DNA from 2 places in the Shewanella vaxholmensis genome. Region 2 is predicted to be linked to the other one. Evidence: riboswitches for the same ligand, from Rfam matches in the RefSeq annotation. Region 2 holds a riboswitch; the other holds the start of a gene.

Region 1 (12,382 bases), on a different contig from region 2:
ATTCAATTAAAAAATGAAGCATTAACACCAATAGACATCCATACGATATTGAACTTTTCAAATAACTGTAATAGCAGTTTATTATCTAGCCTAGCCTTAATCACACCAATAGACAAGGTTATAGATGAATGTCTTTTCTTTAAAAAAATTGAAGTAAGTATGCTTATCACTATATATGGTCAAGTTAAACCAGCTATTTTCTATAGGGATAGAGTGCCGATGTGGAGTTATACCGCCGAAGCTCTGGAATATTTTGGAGTGAAAAACATAGTTTTATTAGATAATATTTGGACTCCAGAAAAAATCATCAACGGTAAGTTAGTTAGTTATTTCGAGTTGAATGAGATAGAAAAGCAAGTTACAATTAATAAATTTATAGCTGATGCATTTTACAGAAAACAAACATAGTCTTATGAAAAATTCATGGTAAATTTATTCATGGAATATTATTGATTAAATTATCCCATAAAAATTAAAGTGAAAAGGTGGAATGGTTTCATTAACTTCAAAGTTAGACCACTTACCAATCGGAGTCAGTATGTACCTCTATACAGTAATGATGATGCCATAGAGCAATAGAAGAAAGATGGGACAGGCACGAGTTTCTGGGATTAACAGTCAACATCGAGGTTACAGAAGTTCATCTTCCCGTGCGAAGTTGCTGAAGGGCGTTGAAGAAAATCGCGTGACGCAGACAGGACGTCTGCGTAGCTTTCGGGGGGAAGGGACGTCCCATCGGAAGCGTTAGCGATTTTTGAATAAGCACGAAGCTAGTATCTAATGCATGTAACTTCGCTAGGGTCGCCGGGGGATTTCCAAAAGGGGAATAGGCGTTTTTTCCCTTTTGGTCGGGTGTGGGGTGAAGCCCCACGACTTTCTCGGCCGTAAGGCCGTATAAAAACTAAAAAAGCCACTATAATCAGTGGCTTTTTTAGTTTAAGCGTTAACAACGCAAGAATTACACTTCTGGATTGGGCTCTTCACTGTAATCAATACCGTGATAGCTCAGGCAAGCGTCGACTTCATTGCTGCTGCCTAGGATGACGGCAACACGTTGGTGAATATGCGTTGGGGTAATGTCTAAAATAGTTTCATAACCCGTTGAGGCTTTACCGCCTGCTTGTTCGACTAAGAAGGCCATTGGATTGGCTTCGTACATCAAGCGCAGTTTGTACGGTTTTTTCGGATCTTTATTGTCTGTTGGGTAGGTGAAAATACCGCCACGTGATAGCACGCGGTGTACGTCGCCGACCATGGCCGCAATCCAGCGCATGTTGAATGATTTTTCGCGTGGGCCAATTTTACCGAGCAGTAAATCGGCAATATAGGTCTGCATTGGCGCTTCCCAAAAACGTTGGTTCGACATGTTAATGGCAAACTCTTGGGTCTCTGGGCTAATGCTCATGGCGGCGTTAGTCAGTAAAAACTCATTGGTTTCTGGGTGCAAAGTAAAGAGTTGCACACCTTGGCCAGTGGTTAATGCCAGCATGGTCGATGGGCCATAAAGTACATAACCTGCGGCTAATTGCGCACGGCCAGATTGTAAAAAGCTGGTTTCAGTCAACTCGCCACCAGGGGCGGGCAGGATAGAGAAAATCGTGCCGACTAACGAGTTGATATCAATATTAGATGAGCCATCTAGGGGATCGAAACACACTAGATATTGACCATTTTGGCTGACTTCAACCACATGATCTTCTTCTTCCGACGCCAAACCGCGCACTGTACCGGCAGCTTTTAATGCATCTTTGAGCATGTCGTTGGTGATGATATCCAGTTTTTTCTGGGTTTCACCTTGGACGTTTTCTTGCTCAGTCGCGCCTAACACGCCTGCTAGCGCACCGTGGCGAACGGCATGGCTAATGGCTTTTGAGGTGTCGGCTAAGGTTAAAATTAGCTGGGAGAGGGAGTCGTTCACTGCCTGTGAGGTCAGGTGCTGGGCCAGAGTCTGCATGTTATGTCCTTTAGAGGTTCAACAATGAGGTCAATTTCGTTATTTGCCGCGAATGATAACTCAGTTAGTCGACAATTTCAGCGATGTTGCTGATGCTTTTAGCGAATATTAGGGCTTTTAGGGATTATTTGGACTGAGCCGACGAGATGCTCCTAATTTGTATCTGTATATTGCATGCTATTTCTATTTGGGGTTTGCCTCTGGCACAATGTCGGCTTGTTTTTAATCGCTGACATCTTAGGCGATTATACTTCCAAGGAATAATAATGATTAAAAATAGGTTAACTTGGTTCCCTGCGCGCTCGCTTAAGGTGCGCGCCGTTCCCCTACTGATAGCGAGCCAAATAGCCATGATTTCGACAGCTATGATTTCAACAACCACCCCAGCTTTGGCAATGGAAGGCGGCAAACTGCCATTGACGATTGAGCGAATGAATGCCTCGCCCGCCTTAGCAGGCACCAGTCCCCGTGGTTTAAAATTGTCACCCGATGGGCTGCGCGTCACCTATCTTGCTGGCCGTAAAGACAATCAAAGTTTTTATGATCTCTGGCAGATGGATGTCAAAAGCGGTGAGTCGAGTTTGCTATTAAACGCTGATAAACTCGCGACCAATGAATTATCCGATGAAGAAAAAGCCCGCCGCGAGCGCCAACGTATTTATGGTGAAGGCATTATGGAGTACTTCTGGGCCGATGATAGCCAAGCGCTATTAATTCCGGCTTCTGGCAATCTGTATTATTTTTCCCTCGTCGACAATAGCGTGACCCAATTGCCGATTGGTGAAGGGTTCGCCACAGATGCACGCTTATCGCCCAAGGGGCATTTTGTGTCTTTCGTGCGGGATCAAAACTTGTATGTGTTAGATCTGGCGACGAAAAAACTCCAAGCTATGACGACCGATGGCGGCGGGGTGATTAAAAATGCCATGGCCGAGTTTGTCGCTCAAGAAGAAATGGATCGCATGACCGGTTACTGGTGGGCGCCCGATGAATCGGCTATCGCCTTCACCCGTATCGACGAATCTGCGGTCGAGCAAGTGACGCGCAATGAGATCTATGCCGACGGCATTAAACTCACCGAGCAGCGTTATCCTGCCGCAGGTAAAAACAACGTCGACATCGCATTAGGTGTGGTCACGCTAAAAGATAAGGCCATCAATTGGGTGAGCCTGCGCGAAGAGAATAGCAAAGACAAGAGCAAAGACATTTACCTGCCGCGTGTCGATTGGTTGCCCGATAGCAAATACTTGTCGTTCCAGTGGCAGAGCCGCGATCAACATCAGCTCGATTTGCAGTTAGTGGCGTTAGATGCACTGACTAAGCCAAAAACCTTAGTGAAAGAACGCAGTGATGCTTGGGTAAACCTCAATAACGATCTGCACTTCTTAAAGCAGCAGTCTGCCTTTATTTGGGCGTCTGAGCGTGACGGCTTTAATCATCTGTATCTTTTTGACTTAAAAGGCAAACTCAAAACGAAATTGACTCAGGGCGAGTGGGCTGTCGATGAGTTGGAATACATAGATGAAACCGCAGGCTGGGTGTATTTCACCGGCCGCAAAGACACGCCAATCGAGAAACAGCTTTATCGCGTACCTTTAGCGGGCGGCAAGGTTGAGCGCGTGAGCAAGCAAGCGGGGATGCACAATCCTGTTTTCGCCGATAATCAGAGTGTCTATCTCGATTATTTCAATAGCTTATCTCAGCCACCGCAAATCAGTTTACACGGTGACAAGGGCCAGCAATTAGCTTGGGTCGAGCAAAATGCGGTCAAGCAAGGTCATCCTTTATATGACTATGCGGGACTATGGCAAATCCCTGAATTCGGTGAACTGAAAGCCGAAGATGGCCAAGTGCTGCAAACCCGTTTATTCAAACCCGTTCCCTTCGATGCAAGCAAGAAATACCCTGTCGTAGTGCGGGTTTATGGTGGGCCACACGCACAGTTAGTGACCAATAGTTGGAGCGAGCAGGACTACTTTACCCAGTATCTGGTGCAACAAGGGTATGTGGTATTCCAATTAGATAACCGTGGCAGTGCCCACAGAGGCACTCAGTTCGAGCAGGTGATTTACCGTCATTTGGGCGAAGCTGAAGTGAATGATCAAAAAGTGGGGGTGGAGTATCTGCGTAGCTTAGCCTTTGTCGATGCCGATAATGTGGCGATTTACGGCCACAGTTACGGTGGTTATATGGCCTTGATGAGTTTATTTAAGGCGCCGGATTACTTTAAAGCCGCGATTTCGGGCGCACCTGTGACCGACTGGCGCTTGTATGACACCCATTATACTGAACGTTACTTAGGTCATCCCGAAGGTAATGAAAAGGGTTATGAAGCCAGTAGCGTGTTCCCTTACGTGAAAAACTATCAAGCGGGTCTATTGATGTATCACGGCATGGCTGACGATAACGTCTTGTTTGAAAACAGCACTCGGGTTTATAAAGCGCTGCAGGATGAAGGCAAATTATTCCAGATGATCGATTATCCGGGCTCTAAACATTCGATGCGTGGCGAGAAAGTGCGTAATCACTTATACCGCTCATTAGCGGATTTCCTCGATAGGCAGTTGAAAAACGCCAAATAGCAGGCATAAAAAAACCAGATCCTAGGATCTGGTTTTTGTGAATTGATGCTTATCGAATCAATCCTGTTGCTAATGCGAGTGTCGCTTAGCGGGCAATTAGCCTTCTAAGTTACCGCAAAAGCGATAGCCTTCACCGTGAATAGTCGCGATGATTTCTGGCGTATCTGGCAAGCTTTCAAAATGCTTACGAATACGACGGATAGTCACGTCTACAGTACGATCGTGTGGCTTAAGTTCACGGCCAGTCATTTTCATCAGTAGATCGGCACGAGTCAAAATTTTGCCTGGGTTTTCAACAAAGTGCAGCATAGCGCGGAATTCGCTACGTGGCAGTTTGTAAGACTCACCCTGCGGGCTCACTAATGAACGGCTGTTGATCTCTAAGCTCCAATCGTTGAAGCGATAGTATTCTACTGAGCTCTTTTCTTCGACTTCGGCACCAGCGCTGTTGACGCGAGTCAGAAGGTTACGAGCACGAATCGTCAATTCACGTGGGTTGAACGGCTTGGTAATATAATCGTCCGCGCCAATTTCAAGTCCAAGGATTTTGTCGACTTCGTTGTCACGACCTGTCAGGAAGATCAGACCGATGTTGTTGATTTCACGTAGTTCACGTGCCAACAACAGGCCATTCTTGCCTGGCAAGTTAATGTCCATAACGACCAAGTTAATTTTGTTTTCCTGCATAGCCTTATGCATTTCTGCGCCATCATTGGCCTCAGTTACCACATACCCTTCTGCCTCGAAAATACTTCTCAGCGTGTTACGGGTAACGGCTTCATCTTCAACGATCAGAATGTGCGGATTTTGCATATTATTTACCTAAATTTTAATCAGTTTATACTAACCAATAAGAGCAACTTACTTCGGGCTCTTATATTCATAAAAGCGTTGATACTTCCTTGAACTGCTTTGTGCTCAAAAGGAAAATCTTTACGGTGACATCTATATCTGGATGTAGATTAAGTGCACGTTTAAGTGTAATACGAGAAAACGTAATCAGTACCAACTTCGATAAGCAATAGTTAGAATAAGTTCCTTAACTATTGTTTTTTTTAAATGTTTAAAAGACAAATCAAATGTAGAACACATTTTAAACAGATGCCCGGTCAGTTCACGTTACTTAAAGCGATATATGTAACAAACTGTATTGAACGATAAGCATCTTGCTCAATCTGTTTCAACTCACCAGTACGTACATTGTACTCGTTTTAGTCATTTGTTAACAAATGAAATGTTAACAAATTTTAGGTGAGTCGGGGTTTTTACCATGATATTTACTTTAGCTATTGATTAGTATAACTAATGTATTTGCCATTCCTGTGAGCCAGTTCACGCCTCTTTGGATTTTACAATCACTCTGCTACACTAGCTTGGGTTCATTTTTCGATTAGACTACCAATGGACAATACGACTCAAGATTTGTGGCAATGTTACCAAGCGCCGTTATTTTTGCTGACTCAAGCATTATCCTGTGATTTTTCCTTTGCTGTTATTACCGCTCATAATCCCGCTTCAAAGCTGCTTTCTCCCAGTCAAAACCGTTTACTCGATCGCCAACTTCTCCGTGAAATTGAATTACTCGGCAGTCCCTATCGTGCTTTAGTGGGCGCGGCGCCGGATTTATCCCACATGGAAAAAAGCTGGGCCGTGTTTATCGATAGAACGATGGCGCTGCAATTGGGGAAGAAATTTAATCAATACGCGATTTATGTGGTCGAACAAGGGGATGTTAGCTTAGTGCCTTGCACCTTGGCCGGACATGATGAAGTGTGTTTAGGCAAATTTAGTGATTATGTGCAGCTGGTATACGAGTTACCCGATTTAAGCACTTAGTTGTTTTAAAAAGATTTTATTTAAATTATTCATTTGTTATGAAATTAGCATTGACTTCATTAGGGGTTTATTGCTACTTTTTTCGTCCCTTTCCCTAGGAAAGGAACAGAAGAGGAGCGTTAACTAGGTAGTCGGTCAGAGGAGCACAAACTCCAGCGATGACTGATGAGGGAGATTAACGCCGAGGCATAGATATGGTTGCTGCATGTTTATGTCGGTCGCTCAGGCTGAATCCTGACGATTGTCACCTGTAATTGGTGGAGAGCTTCTGGTGACGATTGCTGTTTCCCTTCTTTTGGGGTGCGTTATCATTGAGCACCAGGCTCTTCGAACGAAGTTAGTTCGGAGTGTGATCATGTTAGTTAATCAATATTTTATTCAATCTGCGTTTATTTCTTGCCCTACGTGTTTCACGGAGGTGCGCTAATGTCCCTCGTTGTCGCAAAATTTGGTGGCACCTCAGTCGCCGACTATAACGCTATGAATCGCTGTGCCGACATAGTGTTAGCTAATCCTCATTGCCGTTTAGTCGTGGTCAGCGCATCGAGTGGCGTGACCAATCTGTTAGTGGAATTGACTCAAGAATCCATCAACGACGATGGTCGATTACAGCGATTAAAACAAATTGCCCAAATTCAATACGCGATTTTAGATAAGCTCGGTCGTCCTAACGATGTGGCCGCCGCATTAGATAAATTATTGAGTCGCATGTCAGTATTGAGTGACGCGCTCGCATCACAACGCAGCAAAGCGACCATGGATGAGTTGTTGTCCCTCGGTGAGCAATGTTCTTCGGCGTTGTTTTCAGCAGTCATCCGCGAGAAAGGTGTTAACTCCAGCGCCTTCGATGTACGCCGAGTATTACGTACCGACAGCCACTTTGGCCGCGCGGAACCTCAGGTTGAGCAGATTGCGACTTTAGCTCGTGATTATCTTCAGCCACTATTAGCGGAACAAGTGATTGTCACACAAGGCTTTATCGGTGCCGATGAAGCAGGTCAAACGACCACATTAGGCCGCGGTGGTAGTGATTATTCTGCTGCGCTGTTAGCCGAAGCGCTACGCGCCTCAGCGGTCGAGATTTGGACCGATGTCGCAGGGATTTATACAACCGATCCTCGCCTTGCGCCCAATGCCTTTCCGATTGCCGAGATCAGCTTTAATGAAGCCGCCGAGATGGCGACCTTTGGTGCCAAGGTATTGCATCCTGCGACCATTCTTCCTGCTGTTCGTCAACAAATTCAAGTGTTTGTGGGTTCAAGTAAAGAGCCTGAAAAGGGCGGGACTTGGATCCGTCATCAAGTGGAAGATGCGCCCGTATTCCGCGCTGTGGCTTTGCGCCGCGACCAAACCCTGTTAAATCTTCACAGCTTGCAAATGTTGCATGCACAGGGCTTTTTAGCGGAAACCTTTGCGACATTGGCGCGACATAAGATCAGTGTGGATTTAATTACCACCTCAGAAGTGAACGTGTCTCTAACCCTCGATAAAACTGGCTCAGATTCAAGTGGCCAAGGTTTGTTGAGTGAGGCATTGTTGCAAGAATTATCACAGCATTGCCGGGTGCGCGTCGAAGACGGTTTGGCCTTAGTGGCGATTATCGGTAACCGCATCGCGACCACGCCAGGTATTTGTCGCCGTGTGTTTGAAGTGTTAGAACCACACAATGTGCGGATGATTTGCCAAGGCGCCAGCCCACATAATCTGTGTGTGTTAGTGGCAGAATCGGAAGCGGCGCAAGTGGTGAAATCGCTGCATCAAAATCTGTTCGAAGGCGCTTAATATGCTGCCGACAACATCGTCTCTGCAAATTGGCGAGCTTGCCGCAGGGCAAGCGCTTACCTTGCCTATTTACCATTTTAAGCCGAGCGACGATAAGGCGACTGGCCCCAAAGTGTATATTCAGGCCAATGTCCACGGCGCTGAAGTGCAAGGTAATGCGGTGATTTATCAGTTGATGAAGCAGCTCGAACACTGTGACATCCGCGGCGAAATCACCTTAGTGCCGCTTGCCAATCCTCTTGGGATCAACCAAAAAAGTGGTGAGTTTACCCTTGGCCGATTTGATCCTATTACGGGGGCGAATTGGAATCGTGAGTATTTGAATCAGGCTATCGATTTGCCGACTTGGTATAGCGAACATGCCAAGCTGAGTGATAGCGAGCTGATCCAAGCTTATCGTAGTACTTTGGTTGAAGCTTGTCAGCAAAAGTTGCGGCATGAATGGGGCATTACAACCGGGCATAGGCTTGCGGTTAATCTGCAGATTATGGCCCACGGCGCGGATATAGTGCTCGATCTACATACGGGTCCTAAATCCTGTAAGCATTTGTATTGTCCTGAATATGACTTAGCTGCCGCGCAGTTTTTGTCGATCCCTTATACGCTTGTTATCCCCAACACCTTTGGTGGTGCTATGGATGAGGCGGCGTTTTGTCCTTGGTGGCAATTAAGTGATTTTGCAAAAGCGCAGGGGCGAGATTTAGCCGTTGCTGTGTCAGCGTTAACCTTGGAGTTGGCGAGCCAAGAGCGCGTCTGTCTTGAGGATGCGTTGGTTGATGCCCAAGGGATTTTGGCGTATTTGAGCCACCGCGGCGTGATCGCTGAAACTGTTGCGCCCGCTAAAATGCAGCGCTTTGGTTGTTACCTTAAGGACTATAAAAAGTATCACGCGCCAAGTTCAGGGTTAGTGGAATACCTCGCGCCAGTGGGTGAACCATTGACTGCGGGACAGCCCTTAGTGAATTTACTGCGAATGGATTTATACGGTACAGTGGATGAGCTAAAGACGCTCAGTTTGCCCCAGGACTGTGTGCCGATTTTGCACTTTGCTTCGGCGTCTGTGCACCAAGGAACAGAGCTTTATAAAGTCATGACTCATGTGTTTGAGTTGCCGACGACATAATCGCCCGCTTAGAGCATAAGCATTAGCTCATAACATTCAGCTTATAAGAATGAACGAAAACAACGCCAATCCTAATCGATTGGCGTTGTTGTTTTTAAGGATGCTATAACCACTTAAATCGATAAAACAGTGCCATTTGTAGGGCGACGAGTGAGATTAATATGCCGCAGAAGGTGGCGAAGGCCCATGTGTTGTCGGCGCCCGGTATGCCGCCAATATTGACTCCGAGTAAGCCCGTTAAAAAGCCCAATGGTAAGAAGATGGCCGACACTAAAGATAAGAAATATAAGCGCTTATTGAGCTGCTCCGATTGCTGACTGAGTAATTCTTCCTGAGTCACATTCGCCCTATCGCGCAGGGCATCGAGATCTTCAATGGTGCGGATAAGCTTATCGTTTGTTTCCCTGAGCTTAAGTCGCTCAGAATCGTTAAACAGACTAACTTGCTCGGAAATCATTTTTGAAAAGGCTTCACGCTGGGGCGCTAAATAGCGGCGAATGGCGACAGTTTGGCGGCGCAGTTCGGCGATATCGGTGCGTAGGTCTTTTACATTGCCTGAGACAACGAGCTCTTCTAAATCAGAGAGTTGTTCTTCTAACTTATCGATGAACTCGACTTTACGGTTAGTGAGTCGCTCGCAGACAGCGACGATAAAGTCGCCCGTAGTTGCAGGCCCATTTCCCTCAAGGATCAGCTCGGCGACATCTTTGACCGACTGTAACTCGCGATCGCAGGTGGATATGATCCGCTGTTTATCGGCATAAATACGCACGGCCACCATGTCTTCGGGAGCTGAATTGGGGTTGAGGTTGACGCCGCGTAACGCGAGCAATATGCCTTCGCCGGCGATAACGGCGCGGGGGCGAGTATCTTGGGCGAGTAGGGCATCACTCTCGACCTTCGGCAGGCCGCTATTGAGTATCCAGTGGCGCGCCTTTTTATTGCGATAGCGAAGGTGCAACCAGAGTAGACCATCCTGCGGATCCCATTTTTCGATCTGTTCTAAGCTTAAGGTGGAACCCGCTTGGGCGCCGCTTAGCACTAAACTGTAGATAAATCCTTCGTGCATATCGCATTCCATATAACTTTCAAAATCATACAAACAAGCTAACTGATTTTACCGCGAAAATGAAGTCAGTACTCGTGCTTAACGGATATGAGGCCAACGCTAATAGAGTTAAATCGGCTGTGCTGCGGGAGGCGAGCAACTTCGGCAAGGATAGGTTAAAATTAGCGTTAGTAGGCTTAGAGCAAAGAGACAATAAAATGGAATACGAATTTCGGCGTAACAGTTTAACCGGCACTTTTCTGGCCAGCTTTAGCATGGATCATGAAGTGCTGGGGCAATGGTTTACAGAAGAATTGGGGCCTGAGTTAGCCAAAATTCAGCAAGTGTTAGACATGATTAAAGAAATTCAAACCGATAAACGAGGTGCATGGCGTCTCGTCGGTAATGATTTCACCTTAGAGTTAGAGCGTGAGCAGGCGCGGGTGTTTGCGAATACGTTAGGTTTCGAGCAAGAGTATGAATTAGAAGAGGCGATGTCACTCTATGATGCTGAATCTGAAGCCTATTGTGGCTTAGAGGATTTTGAGCTGGCGCTACTGAGTTGGCAGCAGTTTGTCGAGAAAGGTCTGTAATCATCCATTTAAATCCTATTCGATAAAAACATAAAGGCAATCATGGGATTGCCTTTATTGTTTGCGCCATACCTCGCTAAACTCAGGGATTATTGATTAAGGTAGCGCACCGCCATTTCGGTTCTCGACTTGGCATTGGCTTTACGCAGTAGGTTTTTCACATGCACTTTGACTGTGCCTTCACTAATGTGTAAATGCTCTGAAATCATCCTATTACTTAAGCCTTCCGCCAGTTGCTCTAGAATTTGCAGCTCCCTTGGCGTCAGGCTCGAAATCCATTCTTGCTCATCGGTCGCATCTTTTAGCTCGTAGAGGTATTCCTCCACTTCATCGCTGATAACTCTGTGGCCAAGCATGGCATTTTTGAGTTTTTCGAGCAGTAAATCGGGCTCAGTATCTTTGAGCAAATAGCCGTCGGCTCCGGCGCGTAGTAAGCGGATCACATCTTGTTTGGCATCGGAAACTGTGAGTATCACTATGCGCGAGGTGACGCCCTCTTGGCGCATGGCATTGAGCGTATCTAGGCCTGTCATGCCTTTCATATTCAGATCGAGCAAAATAATGTCGGGTTCATCGGTGGCGACGGCGGTTAATGCGTCTAAACCGCCACCAGCTTCACCAAAAAGGCTGAAATCAGGATCTGAGGCAATGAGCTGGCAGATGCCTTTGCGTAACAGGGGATGGTCATCGACCACAAGTACGGAATAAGGTTTACCCATTTGAAGGCTCCTGTTGAGAGGGGAAAATAAGTGTCACTCGAGTACCACTTGAACCTTTGCTGTGCTGCACAAGGTTGAATGAATGGTTAGGCTTGAGTGTATCGTCTTGTTCGTTGCATCCTTGCTCAATCGTGGTTGCCGTAGCAGGTTTAAATCTGCTTATCTCGTTGTCGCTAAATATGACTTTACCTGAAAGTTTGCTGGCTCGCTCATGCATAATCCCTATGCCAAAGTGTTGATCTCGTTCTTTTAAATGTCCAATACCTATGCCGTTATCGCAAACATTGATATTGACCATGCCCTCGTCATCCTTATAACAATGGATATTGATGAGGCTGGCCTCGGCGTGTTTGATGGCGTTTAGAGTCGCTTCTCGCGTGATCTGCAGTATGTGAATATGCTGCTTTGCCTCTAACCATTGTGGTGCAAGTTTATAGTCTAAGGTGATCTTGATATTCGTCTTGGCTCTGAGCTGCTCGAGCATAGCCTCTAGGGCACTTTTTAGATCGGGTTCTTTAATTGTGAGTCTAAAGGTCGACAGCAATTCCCTGAGCTGCACATAGGCAGTGCTCACGCCTTCATTGATTTCGGTTAATTGAGCCTCAATTGTTGGGTTGCGGCAGCTGTGATCTAAGTTTTTGCGTAATAAGCTAATTTGGATCTTAAGGAAGGACAGCACTTGACCTAAGGAGTCGTGTAATTCCCGTGCGATTACGCCGCGTTCCTCCATCAGTGCCAGTTGTTG
Region 2 (12,382 bases):
TACTATGGTTACAACACCGATGGCACTAAAAATATCTGTCACTTACTGACGGATATCAGCGCAGTGAATGCTAACTATGTTTACTCTGCCCGCGTGACATTCAGTACCGCAGGTTGGATGGAATATGATGGCAATCAACGTTATCAAAGTAATGGCAGCCTAAGAGCGACAGGTTATGACGGCTCTATGGGCGTATCCTTTACCGCCTACTCAGACGTCGTTAACCCAGTCACGACTCAAAAAGTCTCTGGCTTCGAACGTCGTGAGATAGTGAGCGCTAACAGCTGTACCACTTGTCATAACGATGCCACCGCGTTCCACAAAAATGGGGCCTTCGATGACGGCGGTAATGGCTGTATTGCTTGCCATGACAACGGCATGGCGCGGACATCAGCCGCCTTAGGCGCAGGTTTTGGCCCTATGGTTCACAGCTGGCACTGGGGTAATGGCGCTAAAGTCGGTGAGATGAAAGCGGATGGAACTCAAGCGAATGCGGCTAACGGTGCAGGGGCGATCAATCCTGTCACCAGTTGCGTAGCCTGCCATGATAAAGCGATTGATTTAGATAAAATTCCAAATCAATACATTTTGGAACCCGGCAGCAAGATGACCAGCCCTGTATCTGCAAACTGCTATGCCTGCCATACGATTGATTCTGCGAAAGCGCATATGGTGAGCAACGGTGGTGAGATCAGCGTTCCTAGCGTGGCAGATTGGTTTAAACAACCAACGACTGAATCCTGTGCAGTATGTCATAACTCAGGTAGAAGCTCTGGTATTGATAAATACCACAAGTTTACTCGCTAATTAATCATCTCATCATCGCGTGATTAAATAGTCAGTAAAAAGCGGTACCGATTTTCCCTGCAAGGAAATAGTCAAAGGAGTCTCATCAAAACGGGACTCCTTTTTATTTAGCCACAGCCCGATAACAAGCCATTTTCAGTCCCATTTAAGTTACTAACGTTACAGTCCTAAAAAAACAACAATTCAAAGGAAGTCACTCAATTATGCGTAAACGTTTTATTGCCATCGCCATCGGCGCCACACTCACCGCCGGATTTATGGCAGGTTGTAGCAACACAGAAAGCAAAGCCCCTAACGCCATGTCGATACAAGCCCAAAACCCCTTCTTTCAAGTCAGTCGCCTACAATATCAAGCGCCCGACTTTAGTATCATCAAGAATGAGCACTTTACACCTGCACTAGAGCAAGGCATGGCCGAGCACTATCAAGAAATCCTCGCGATTGCGAATAATCCCGCCGCGGCCAGTTTCGATAATACTATTGTCGCGATGGAAAAAAGTGGCGCCCTGCTCAGCCGCGCATCGAGTGTGTTTTATAATTTAGCGGGTTCTAACAGCAATCCAGAACTGCGTAAAATCCAAGGTGAAATGGCACCCAAAATGGCGGCCCACTCGGACAATATCAACTTAAATCCAGCGCTATTTGCCCGCATCGAAGCCATTTATAACGATCGCGCTAACCTAGGGTTAACCCCAGAAGCTGTGCGTTTGGTTGAGGTCTATCATCAACGCTTTATCATGGCGGGCGCTAAGCTGACCGATGAGCAGAAAGTGAAGATCCGTGCTCTTAACGAAGAACAATCGACACTGACCAATGAGTTTTCCCAGCGTTTACTGCGCCTAACTAAAGAAATCGCCGTTATCGTGGAATCAAAGAATGAGCTTGCAGGATTAACTGACAGCGATATCACTTCGGCCGCAAACGATGCTAAAGCAGCAGGTCACGATGGCAAGTATCTGATCAACATCACCAACACCACTCGCCAGCCCGTATTGGCGTCACTGGAAAACCGTGAACTGCGCCAACGCATTTGGGAAGCCTCGGCTAACCGTGGCTTAAGTGGTGAAAACGAAACGGCGTCGCTGGTATCTCGTTTAGCGCAACTGCGCGCTGAGCGCGCCACCCTATTAGGTTATGAAAACTGGGCGAGTTATCGCCTAGCGCCGCAAATGGCCAAAACGCCAGAAGCGGTTTACAGCATGTTTGGCTCTATGGTGCCAGCCGTAGTCGCTAATACAGAGAAAGAAGCGGCCGATATTCAAGCTATGATCGACAAGACTGGCGGCAAATTTGAACTGGCGCCATGGGACTGGGAATTCTACGCCGAGAAAGTCCGCCAAGAAAAATACGCCCTCGATGCCAATAGCATTCGACCATATTTTGAGTTTAACCGCGTCCTCGAAGACGGCGTGTTCTACACACTCAAAGAACTCTATGGCGTGACCCTAAAGCCGCGTCCTGATTTACCGGTTTACCATCCAGATGTAAAAGCCTACGAAATGTTTGATGCCGATGGTTCAAGCATGGCCATTTTCTACGCCGACTATTTTGCCCGTGAAGGTAAACGTGGCGGCGCTTGGATGAGTTCGTTCGTCGGTCAATCCTTCCTCGAAGGCACTAAGCCTGTCGTGGTTAATGTGATGAACATTAAGAAGGCGCCAGAGGGTGAACCCACATTCGTCAGCTATAACGAAGTCACCACCATGTTCCATGAAATGGGCCACGGTACCCACGGCATGTTCTCCAAAGTGACTTACCCAAGTCTGGCGGGCACTTCGGTTTCACGGGACTTTGTCGAATTCCCATCGACCTTCGAAGAAGATTGGGCGGCCCATCCCAAAGTGTTAGCCAACTACGCGAAACACTATGAAACTGGCAAACCCATTCCCGACGAACTGCTGCAAAAACTGCTGAAATCTGGCAGCTTTAACCAAGGATTCGACACACTGGAATACATGGCCGCCGCATTAGTGGATATGGAGTGGCATTCATTAAGCCCAGATGCACCACTGCAAGATGTGGCCACCTTTGAAGCCAATGCCCTGAAAAAGCACGGCTTAAACATCAGCGCCGTGCCGCCACGCTATAAATCGACCTACTTTGCCCACGCCTTCCCCGGTGGTTACTCGGCAAGTTATTACGCGTATATGTGGAGTGAGATTTTAGCGGCGGATGCCTTTGCCTATGTGCAAACCCAAGGCGGGCTCAATCGTGAAATCGGCATGAAGTACCGCAAAACCATTCGTGAAGTGGGCAACAGTATTGCACCAATGGAAGCCTACAAAAATTTCCGTGGACAAGAACCAACCACGCAAGGATTACTTAAACGCCGCGGGCTAGATGGCAATATTTAAATTGATGCTAACAAGCTAATTTCACTCAATTGAATGCCTTTAGGCGATAGATCTTCAGCCAACAATTTGTTGGCTGTTTTTTTTAGTTATTCTTATCACCGCTATGTTTAAGACCAATCACCTTAAATATCTAACCAATTCAGAGCATCAGTGACATTTGAATCCAAGACGCACTGACTTAAATCGCCATATCCTTTTAAGTCAATGCAACACGTAAAGAGTGTGCCTTTAAGGCAAATAAAGAGCGGTTCAAAAGCGATTTATCCCTTTAATAATCAGATAGATAATCAACATTATTGATATAACACAACCCGATTACGTCCCGCTGCTTTGGCAGCATACATAGCCTCATCTGCAAATTGAAATAATCGCTGTGCATCCGTTCTCTGCTGTGGATAAATGACGGCCACCCCAACGCTAACAGTGATCGTAAACTCACGCTCTGTAAAACGAAAAACACTCGCAGACAAGTTTTGGCGAACCGTTTCAGCTAACGCCAACGCTTTTTCCTCAGTTGCATTAGGCAATAGAATCACAAACTCTTCACCGCCATAGCGTGCAACCTTTATATTATCCTCGATTAATCTATTTAAACTGAGACCAATTTGGCTTAAACAGTGATCACCAGTCAAATGTCCATAAGAGTCATTGATCATTTTAAAATGGTCAATATCGACAAGAAGTAAGCCATAGCTTTGACGAGACTCTACTGCCTGCTGGATCTCTTGTTCAAAAATCTGATTGAAACTACGCTGATTCATTAAACCCGTTAAGTCATCGGTACGAGCCAATTCGGCGAGCTTAGCCGAGTAGTCTTTTAACAAATACGCCTGATGAAACAAAGACCAATATTCCCTATGGTGCATCATAGCGATCCTATAAACAGGTACTGTAGAGGCCCATAGCAAACAGGCAATATACACATTATCACTCCCCTGTTTGGCAAAATAAGCAATCGAAATGGGCAAAATATAGCTAATGAGGTAAATGCGTAATTGCACTTTATCGATACAGAGATTCAGGCTAATAAAGGCATATAAAATGCCAAAAATAACCATAATGAAATGACCCATAGACTCAAACTCTGGATGGTAGACAATAAAAGCAGTCACTCCACTCCAAGTGGCACTATTGGCTAACAATCCCACATAAAGCCTTAAACGATTGGTATGCGGATCTTTCTTAGATTTCACATAAAAATCATATACAAAACTCAAACGAATTACGCCAGATGACGCCAAGAATGCAAAGCATACCCACATCAATTCCCAAGGAATAATATTGCCTAATAGCACATTGTAAGGAATAACAATACAGCTCCAGCAGGCAACATAAATGAGGGCACCAGTAAACATGCGCCAAGTGATATCCCGATTGAACTCAATAAGTGCATCCTGCTGGTAGTCATCATGATTTTTAGGTCGCACACTTATCCTTTACTATTCATAACCCGTTTCATTATAGATGAAAAAAGGCACAAACCTTAGCTTGTGCCTTAATGCTTATGCATTCGCAATGTTACAAAACTCTAGATTCAAAATACTGGTATTGCGCCTACATGTTTAAAATAAAAATAGTCGTAACTTACGTGTTAAACACTTTTAGACTTAATTTTCAGCACAATAACACTGAGCACAAATACTAGCGCACACGCGACTAAACCCGCAGAGACTGATTCAGTAAATCCAAGTACGACATAACCCGTTAAGCTAATAAACGCCGCAATCAATGCATACGGTAGCTGAGTGACCACATGGTCGATATGGTGACAACTCGCGCCCGTAGACGACAAAATCGTGGTATCGGAAATCGGTGAACAGTGATCGCCAAATACCGCGCCCGCCAGCACAGAGGCAAGCATAGGTAACATCATGCCAGTGTGACTTCCCATCGCCATATCCGCAGCAATCGGCAACATGATACCGAACGTGCCCCAGCTAGTACCGGTTGAGAACGCAGTAATACCCGCTAACACAAACATAAGCGCTGGCAAAAACGCGAACGGAATATTACCCGTCGCGAGACTCGCCATAAACTTACCAGTTTCGAGCTGGCCAATCACGCCTGCGATAGTCCAAGCAAATAACAGGATATAAATCGCTGGCAGCATAGAGCGAGCGCCCTGCACTATGCCTTTGACTATCATTGATTTCTCAACACCTTGGACTAAATTCAATATCAGCGAAATAGCTAAACCGATTAATGCACCAAAGAAAAGGGATGAACTGACATCGGTTTTCTCAAACGCTGAAATAATATTAAATTCAATCCCTTCAGCGGCAAGTACTTGAGCGCCACTGTTGATCATAAAATACAGGGTCGCAAATACCAATACTGTAATAGGCAAGAATAAACCTAAGATCTTACCGGTTTCGGCTTCAGGTAAATCCGCATTCGCCCCAGGCGGTAATCCTTTTGACTCATCGTATAAATTACCACGTTGGGCATTGAGTTCATGCTCGCGCATTGGCCCAACATCTAATCCCATAAAGACAACGAAAAGTAATAATAACAAGGAGAAGATTGCGTAGAAGTTCATTGGTATCATTTGAATAAAAATACTCAAATGGCCCGTATCAGCAAAACCATGGGCCGTTAATATTCCACCAATAAGTGCAATAATATACGCGCCCCAACTTGATACTGGTGAAATAACGCACACAGGTGCCGCAGTAGAATCTAATAAATAAGCTAACTTAGCGCGGGAAATATAATAACGGTCGGTAACAGGTCTAGCGACCGAACCTACGACTAAGCTATTGAAATAGTCGTCAATAAAAACCACACAACCTAAAAACATGGTTAATAGTTTAGCGTCACGTTTATTACGTATATGTAAACGCGCCCAATCGGCAAAAGCCCGCGCGCTGCCACTGACAGTAATTAACGCTGTGATCATTCCCAGTACAATTAAGAAACCGAGAATATATAAGTTCCACGAATTAAGGCCTTCGCCCGTCCAAAAAAGTCCTTTAACGCCATTAAATACAAATTCACCCGTCGCTACAGGTGAAAATTGATTGAGCAATAAAGCACCAATTAAAATACCTAACCCCAAAGAAAGCAGTACACGGCGAGTTAAGATCGCCAACACAATAGCCACCGCAGGCGGCAGCAAGGAAAGTGCCGAATCGGCATAATTCATAACAGTCATTGATTATTATCTTCGTTAAATACGAATGGAGGGCGACTGAACTGGTGGGGAAAGGCAATAGATACCCAAGGTCACCTGTCCTATCAGTAGCGCTCCATAGTAACTATTTCCAATATCCGTATCGGAAAATACTATGGCAGTGTTGCACCTATTAGGTACAACCCCAGCAGTTGATCGTGATAAATCAAACCACTTCGGCACCAAATCCTTTCGCAATCGATCAACGGAATCACCCTACTGATCACTACTAATATTTGGCGCGCCTCTACTTCTAAGAACGCCCGTACGCGGGCGTGAGGCACATAAAAACATAAGCGGCTTAGCAGATGCTACCGCAAAGCCACTTAATGTGACCTAGATCACAGATTAAATCAACCGAGACTTGTGATCAGCTCAGGAACCGCCTCAAATAAGTCCGCAACTAAGCCATAATCTGCAACTTGGAAAATAGGCGCTTCCGCGTCTTTGTTAATAGCAACGATGACTTTTGCGTCTTTCATGCCCGCTAAATGTTGAATCGCGCCAGAAATCCCCACGGCAATATACAAGTTAGGCGCAACGATTTTACCGGTTTGACCGACTTGTAAATCGTTAGGCACAAAGCCAGCGTCAACTGCCGCGCGTGATGCGCCAACCGCAGCACCAAGCTTGTCAGCAAGTTGTTCTAACATGCCGAAGTTTTCACCACTGCCCATACCACGGCCGCCAGAAACGATAATGCCAGCATTACCTAATTCTGGACGGGCTGATACCGTCAAGGATTGAGAAACAAACTGAGTTCTCGCTTCAAACACTTTATCGAGTGTCGTCACAGCCGCGCGGTTACCTTCTGGTGCAGCATCAAAGGCACTGGCGCGTACTGTCATCACTTTGATGGCATCATGGCTTTGCACTGTCGCTAAGGCGTTACCCGCATACACAGGGCGCACAAAAGTGTCCGCACTGACGACGGTAATGACTTCAGAGATTTGCGCAACATCTAATAATGCTGCCACACGCGGAAGCGTGTCCTTACCTAAGCTCGAAGCAGAAGCCAGAATGTGGCCATAGTTTGGCGCTAAGTCCACCAGCAATTTGGCAAAATTTTCCGCTAAATGCGCTTCATACACGCTGGCATCGGCAACAAGCACTTGGCTAACGCCTTGTAGCGCTTGTGCAGCTTGGACAACCGCACCACATTGGTGACCCGCAACCAGTACATGCACTTCATCGCCAATGGCGCGGGCGGCAGTGACGATTTTTGCCGTATCGAGTTTCAGTGCGGCATTATCATGTTCAGCTAATACTAAAATGGCCATTTAGATCACCTTCGCTTCATTTTTTAACTTTTCAACTAGCTCAGCTACCGACGCTACCATAATGCCTGCTTTACGTTCTGCTGGCGGAGTGACCTTCACAACCGTTTGGTGACTCTTTAACGTCACGCCTAAGTCTGCCACGGTAAAGACTTCTAATGGCTTACGCTTGGCTTTCATAATGTTAGGCAGTGAAGCATAACGAGGTTCGTTCAAACGTAGATCGGCAGTCACAACTGCAGGTAACGGCATAAGTAAGGTTTGCATACCACCGTCAACTTCGCGAGCGACTTGCACAGATTGGCCTTCCAATTTGATTTCAGAAGCAAAGGTCGCCTGTGGCATATCCATCAGCGCCGCGAACATTTGACCAGTTTGATTGTTATCGCCATCGATAGATTGCTTACCAAAAATCACCAGTTCAGCTTGTTCTTTGTCTTGTACCGCTTTGAGCAATTTGGCGATAGATACTGGCACCAGTTCTTCTTCAGTATCGATATGAATCGCACGGTCTGCGCCTAATGCGAGCGCGGTACGTAATTGTTCTTGCACGGCTTTATTACCAATACTGACAACAACCACTTCAGTAGCGCTACCCGCTTCTTTTAAACGAACCGCTTCTTCTACTGCGATTTCACAAAAAGGGTTCAACGCCATTTTTAGGTTTGCAGTGTCAACACTTGTATTGTCAGCTTTGACCCTGACCTTCACATTGGCATCAACAACGCGCTTAACGGGCACCAATACTTTCATAGGGTTTCCTTCCTACACTTTCATGTACATGGACAAAACATTGGTTAATACCAATGCAGGATAGAGCAACTTTACGTCCTGTTAACGTTAACGTCAACCAAAGTCAAACGCCTGTTTGCATTTTTTAATCCGCGCAACGGCTACTTTTTTGGACACTTATTTGAGTAAATAAGAAAAGTTCAAAATATAAATAATATTTAATTTACTTAAAACGCATAATTTTATTTGATTCGAGCTATATTAGTTTCTATCATTTAGGTGTTGTTCACCATTATCCTGTATTAAAAATTAGAGTGGGACGAAAATAGATATGAGCGAATTTTTAGAGATATTAACTCACGGCCGTCGTTTTAAAGCAGCAGTTAAAGAACTTAGCGTTGAAGAGTTACGTGATTTAGCCGACAAATTAGATAAAATTTTAGTAGAACGCGAGTCTATGGCTGAGGAAGAAGAACAGGCCATGGCAGCTCGTAATGCTAAGATTGAAGAAATCCGTCAACAAATGGAAGCCGTTGGTTTATCAATTGATGACTTAGGTGGCGTAGCTGTTAAAGCAACCGCGAAAAAACGCGCTCCTCGTCCAGCTAAATACCAAATCGAAGTTGACGGTGAAATGGTTCAGTGGACTGGCCAAGGCCGTATGCCAACCGTATTTAAGAACGAGATCAACAAAGGTCGTTCTATGGAAGATTTCTTAATCTAATCCAATTCGGTGTAGCGGTTCGAGTAACCAACACCCATTTGCATAAAAGCTCGCATTCATTGCGAGCTTTTTTATATCCATTATTGGCTGCAATCTAAAACGACAAGCGTAAATCCCACGCCTCATTCCCGCTCAAATTGCGTTACAATTCAACCTTAGTATTTACATCTGCTTTCAGTTACTCTTTATTCACCCTCACTCGATTGAATAAAATAATGCAGATAAACAATAAGATAATTATAAGCTGCAGCATGATCGCTAGCTTAGTCTCACAGACCACATATGCCCAAATCAATACAGGGACAACCTCCAATAAACTCACGGCTTTTACCCATGCTGAATTAATCATTGCGCCGGGTAAGCGTTTAAGCGATGCCACTTTATTGGTTGAAAATAATCGAATTAAAGCCATTATTGAGCACGGTGACATTCCCGCTGGCGCATTTAAAATCGATTTGAGTGGTTATACTATTTACCCTGGATTTATCGATCCTTTCACCGATTATGGGATTGAGTTCGAATATCCAAAACTTGGGCTCACTCGCCCTGTCTATGATATTAAACGTATCGGCGGCAATGCAGACAATGGCGCAATTCATTCTGAAAAAGAATGGTTTAATTACGTTTATCCCAATAAAGAACGCGCGAAAGAGTGGATCAATAATGGCTTTACGAGTGTGCAAAGTAGCAAACTCGACGGAATCTTCCGAGGGACGGGTGTTAGCCTGTCATTAGCAGACAAAACCGCCAACGAAGTGATTTATCGTGCCCGCAGTCAACCTTTTATGGCATTTGATAAAGGCTCATCTGAACAAGATTATCCGTCATCATTAATGGGCAGTATTGCACTTATTAGACAAACCTTTGCCGACGCCAATTGGTATAACCAAAATAAAAACAAATCGGCCAATGGTGCAATAAACAATCAAGTCGAATTTAATATCGCCTTTGAACGCTTAGATAATTTAACCGATAAACAAATTATTTTTGAAACCAAAAACCTCAACGATCAATTGCGTGCCGCCCATTTGCTCAAAGAACATAAACTGCCAGCCAATCTACTCGGTAATGGTCAAGAATACTCGCGCATCAATGAGTTAAAGGCGCTGAACTACCCGTTAATCTTGCCTTTAAACTATCCGCAAGCGCCTGATGTTGGAACAGATGATGCCGATCGCGAAGTGTCACTGGCGGATTTAAGACAATGGGAACGTGCGCCAACCAATCCAGCAAAAGTTGCCAAAGCGGGTATTCCCTTCGCGCTAACGCAGTTTGGTATTAAGACCGATGCTTTTTGGCCGCGCCTGCGCCAAGCCATTACTCAAGGTTTGAGTGAAGAGCAAGCCTTAGCCGCACTGACCACCCAAGCCGCCGAGATGACAGGCACCGCCGATTTTACCGGCAAACTCGCACCCGGTTACATGGCAGACTTTGTCGTCACTAAGGGCAATATCTTTAAAGATGGCCAGATCTACAGTGTTTGGTTGCAAGGTCAGGAGCAAAGTCTTCGCTCACTCCCACAAGCACGATTACTGGGCGATTATCAATTGAGCCTCAATAACCTCACGCTGGATTTATCGCTACAAGATGTGAGCAAAGGTGATAAACCCAAAATCCAAGGCAGCTTAAGCAGTGGCGAAAAAAGTATCGCGCTCACCCAACTTAAGTTAGATGATGACGGTCGATTAAGCTTTACTGCCGATTTGAGCGCCGCAGGCATCAATGGCCTTAGCCGCTTTACGCTGTGGATGGCCGATGACGGTATTCAAGGTCGAATAGTCGATGCTAAGAGTCGCACCACAAATGTTGCCGGTATTGCGATAGCGCAAACTGCAGCGGTTGATAATGCCACTCAAGATGACCATCAAGCGCCCAAGGAGGAAGCCAACACGAGTCTAGTGAGTCACCTCACCTTCCCTAACGTCGCTTATGGACTGAGCGAAGCGCCTAAGGTTGAGAAGCTGCACATAAAAAATGCCACCCTGTGGACATCGGATAAGCAAGGCATTCTCGAACATGCAGATCTCTTGATGGCCAATGGCCGCATCGAAAAAATTGGCCAGCAACTCAGTACGCCTTCTGGCTATCAAGTCCTCGATGCAACGGGTAAACATCTTACTGCGGGCATTATTGATGAACACTCGCATATCGCCATAAATGGCGGCACCAACGAAGGCACGGATGCTGTGACCTCTGAGGTGCGGATTGGTGATGTGATTAATCCCGACGATATTTCAATCTATCGTGCCTTAGCGGGCGGTGTCACCAGCGCACAAATTCTGCACGGCAGCGCCAATCCTATTGGCGGCCAATCGCAACTGATCAAAATGAAATGGGGCGAAACGGCCGAGCAGCTTAAATTTGCTAACGCGCCCGCCAGTATCAAGTTCGCGCTTGGTGAAAACGTTAAGCAGAGCAACTGGGGAGAGAAATTTGTACAACGCTTCCCGCAAACGCGTATGGGAGTCAAAGCGTTATTTGAAGAGACCTTCGATGCCGCCATCGCCTATGAAAATGCGTTAAAAGCCTATGATGACCTGCGCTCCAGCGATAAGAAAAAAACCGTTGCACCGCGCCCAAGTTACCGTCTGCAAGCAGTGGCCGAAGTATTAAATCAGCAGCGTGATGTGCACATTCATTCCTATGTGCAGTCAGAAATCCTGATGTTTATCCGCTTAGCCGAGGCTTATCACTTTAAAGTGCAAACCTTTACCCATGTGCTCGAAGGTTACAAAGTAGCGAGTGAACTAGCCGCCCATGGCGCTGGCGCATCGACCTTTGCCGATTGGTGGGCCTATAAGTTTGAGGTGTACGACGCGATTCCGCAAAACGCTTGCCTGATGCAAAACAAAGGCGTGACCACCAGCATAAACTCAGACGACTATGAAATGCAGCGCAGACTCAACCAAGAAGCGGCGAAGTCTATGATGTATTGTAATATGTCGAAGGAAGATGCTTGGAACATGGTCACCATCAATCCAGCCAAGCAATTAAGAGTCGATGAATTTGTGGGTTCACTCACCCCGGGGAAAATGGCCGATGTCGTGCTGTGGAACGCAGAGCCACTGTCGATTTATGCCAAAGTGACGCAGGCATGGGTTGAAGGAAAACGCTACTTTGACCGTGACCAAGACCAAGCCGCCCAGCTCGCCGTAGTCAACGAGCGCGCCGCACTGATCCAAAAAATTCTCAGCAGTGATGATCAAGCCAAAGCGGGTGAAAAAGTCACGCCACTTAACGAGCCACAGTGGCACTGCGACACCCACTATCAGGCATGGGGCCACACTCATGAGGGAGCCAAATAATGAAACATTCA

The links. A riboswitch is a leader RNA that binds a small molecule or an ion and turns the genes downstream of it on or off. The one in region 2 is predicted to bind lysine.
Region 1: it holds a riboswitch for lysine, as region 2 does, so the genes downstream of both, lysC (lysine-sensitive aspartokinase 3) here and Q4Q46_RS03715 (Na+/H+ antiporter NhaC family protein) in region 2, are expected to answer to the same signal.

Annotation. Positions count from the first base shown of each region.
Region 1 is NZ_JAUOEV010000010.1:124,226-136,607, reverse strand. Features, by position in the region: gene Q4Q46_RS10975 (hypothetical protein) at 1-408, shown strand, start outside; gene Q4Q46_RS10970 (class 1 fructose-bisphosphatase) at 959-1,954, opposite strand; gene Q4Q46_RS10965 (S9 family peptidase) at 2,221-4,536, shown strand; gene arcA (two-component system response regulator ArcA) at 4,633-5,349, opposite strand; gene Q4Q46_RS10955 (DUF3293 domain-containing protein) at 5,938-6,372, shown strand; lysine riboswitch at 6,474-6,648, shown strand; gene lysC (lysine-sensitive aspartokinase 3) at 6,799-8,154, shown strand; gene Q4Q46_RS10945 (succinylglutamate desuccinylase/aspartoacylase family protein) at 8,156-9,277, shown strand; gene Q4Q46_RS10940 (zinc transporter ZntB) at 9,381-10,346, opposite strand; gene Q4Q46_RS10935 (YacL family protein) at 10,544-10,918, shown strand; gene Q4Q46_RS10930 (response regulator) at 11,008-11,637, opposite strand; gene narQ (nitrate/nitrite two-component system sensor histidine kinase NarQ) at 11,630-12,382, opposite strand, start outside.
Region 2 is NZ_JAUOEV010000003.1:21,945-34,326, forward strand. Features, by position in the region: gene Q4Q46_RS03700 (multiheme c-type cytochrome) at 1-807, shown strand, start outside; gene Q4Q46_RS03705 (M3 family metallopeptidase) at 1,011-3,161, shown strand; gene Q4Q46_RS03710 (GGDEF domain-containing protein) at 3,455-4,588, opposite strand; gene Q4Q46_RS03715 (Na+/H+ antiporter NhaC family protein) at 4,753-6,315, opposite strand; lysine riboswitch at 6,395-6,591, opposite strand; gene Q4Q46_RS03720 (electron transfer flavoprotein subunit alpha/FixB family protein) at 6,687-7,613, opposite strand; gene Q4Q46_RS03725 (electron transfer flavoprotein subunit beta/FixA family protein) at 7,614-8,363, opposite strand; gene Q4Q46_RS03730 (H-NS histone family protein) at 8,674-9,066, shown strand; gene Q4Q46_RS03735 (amidohydrolase family protein) at 9,282-12,371, shown strand; gene Q4Q46_RS03740 (amidohydrolase family protein) at 12,371-12,382, shown strand, end outside.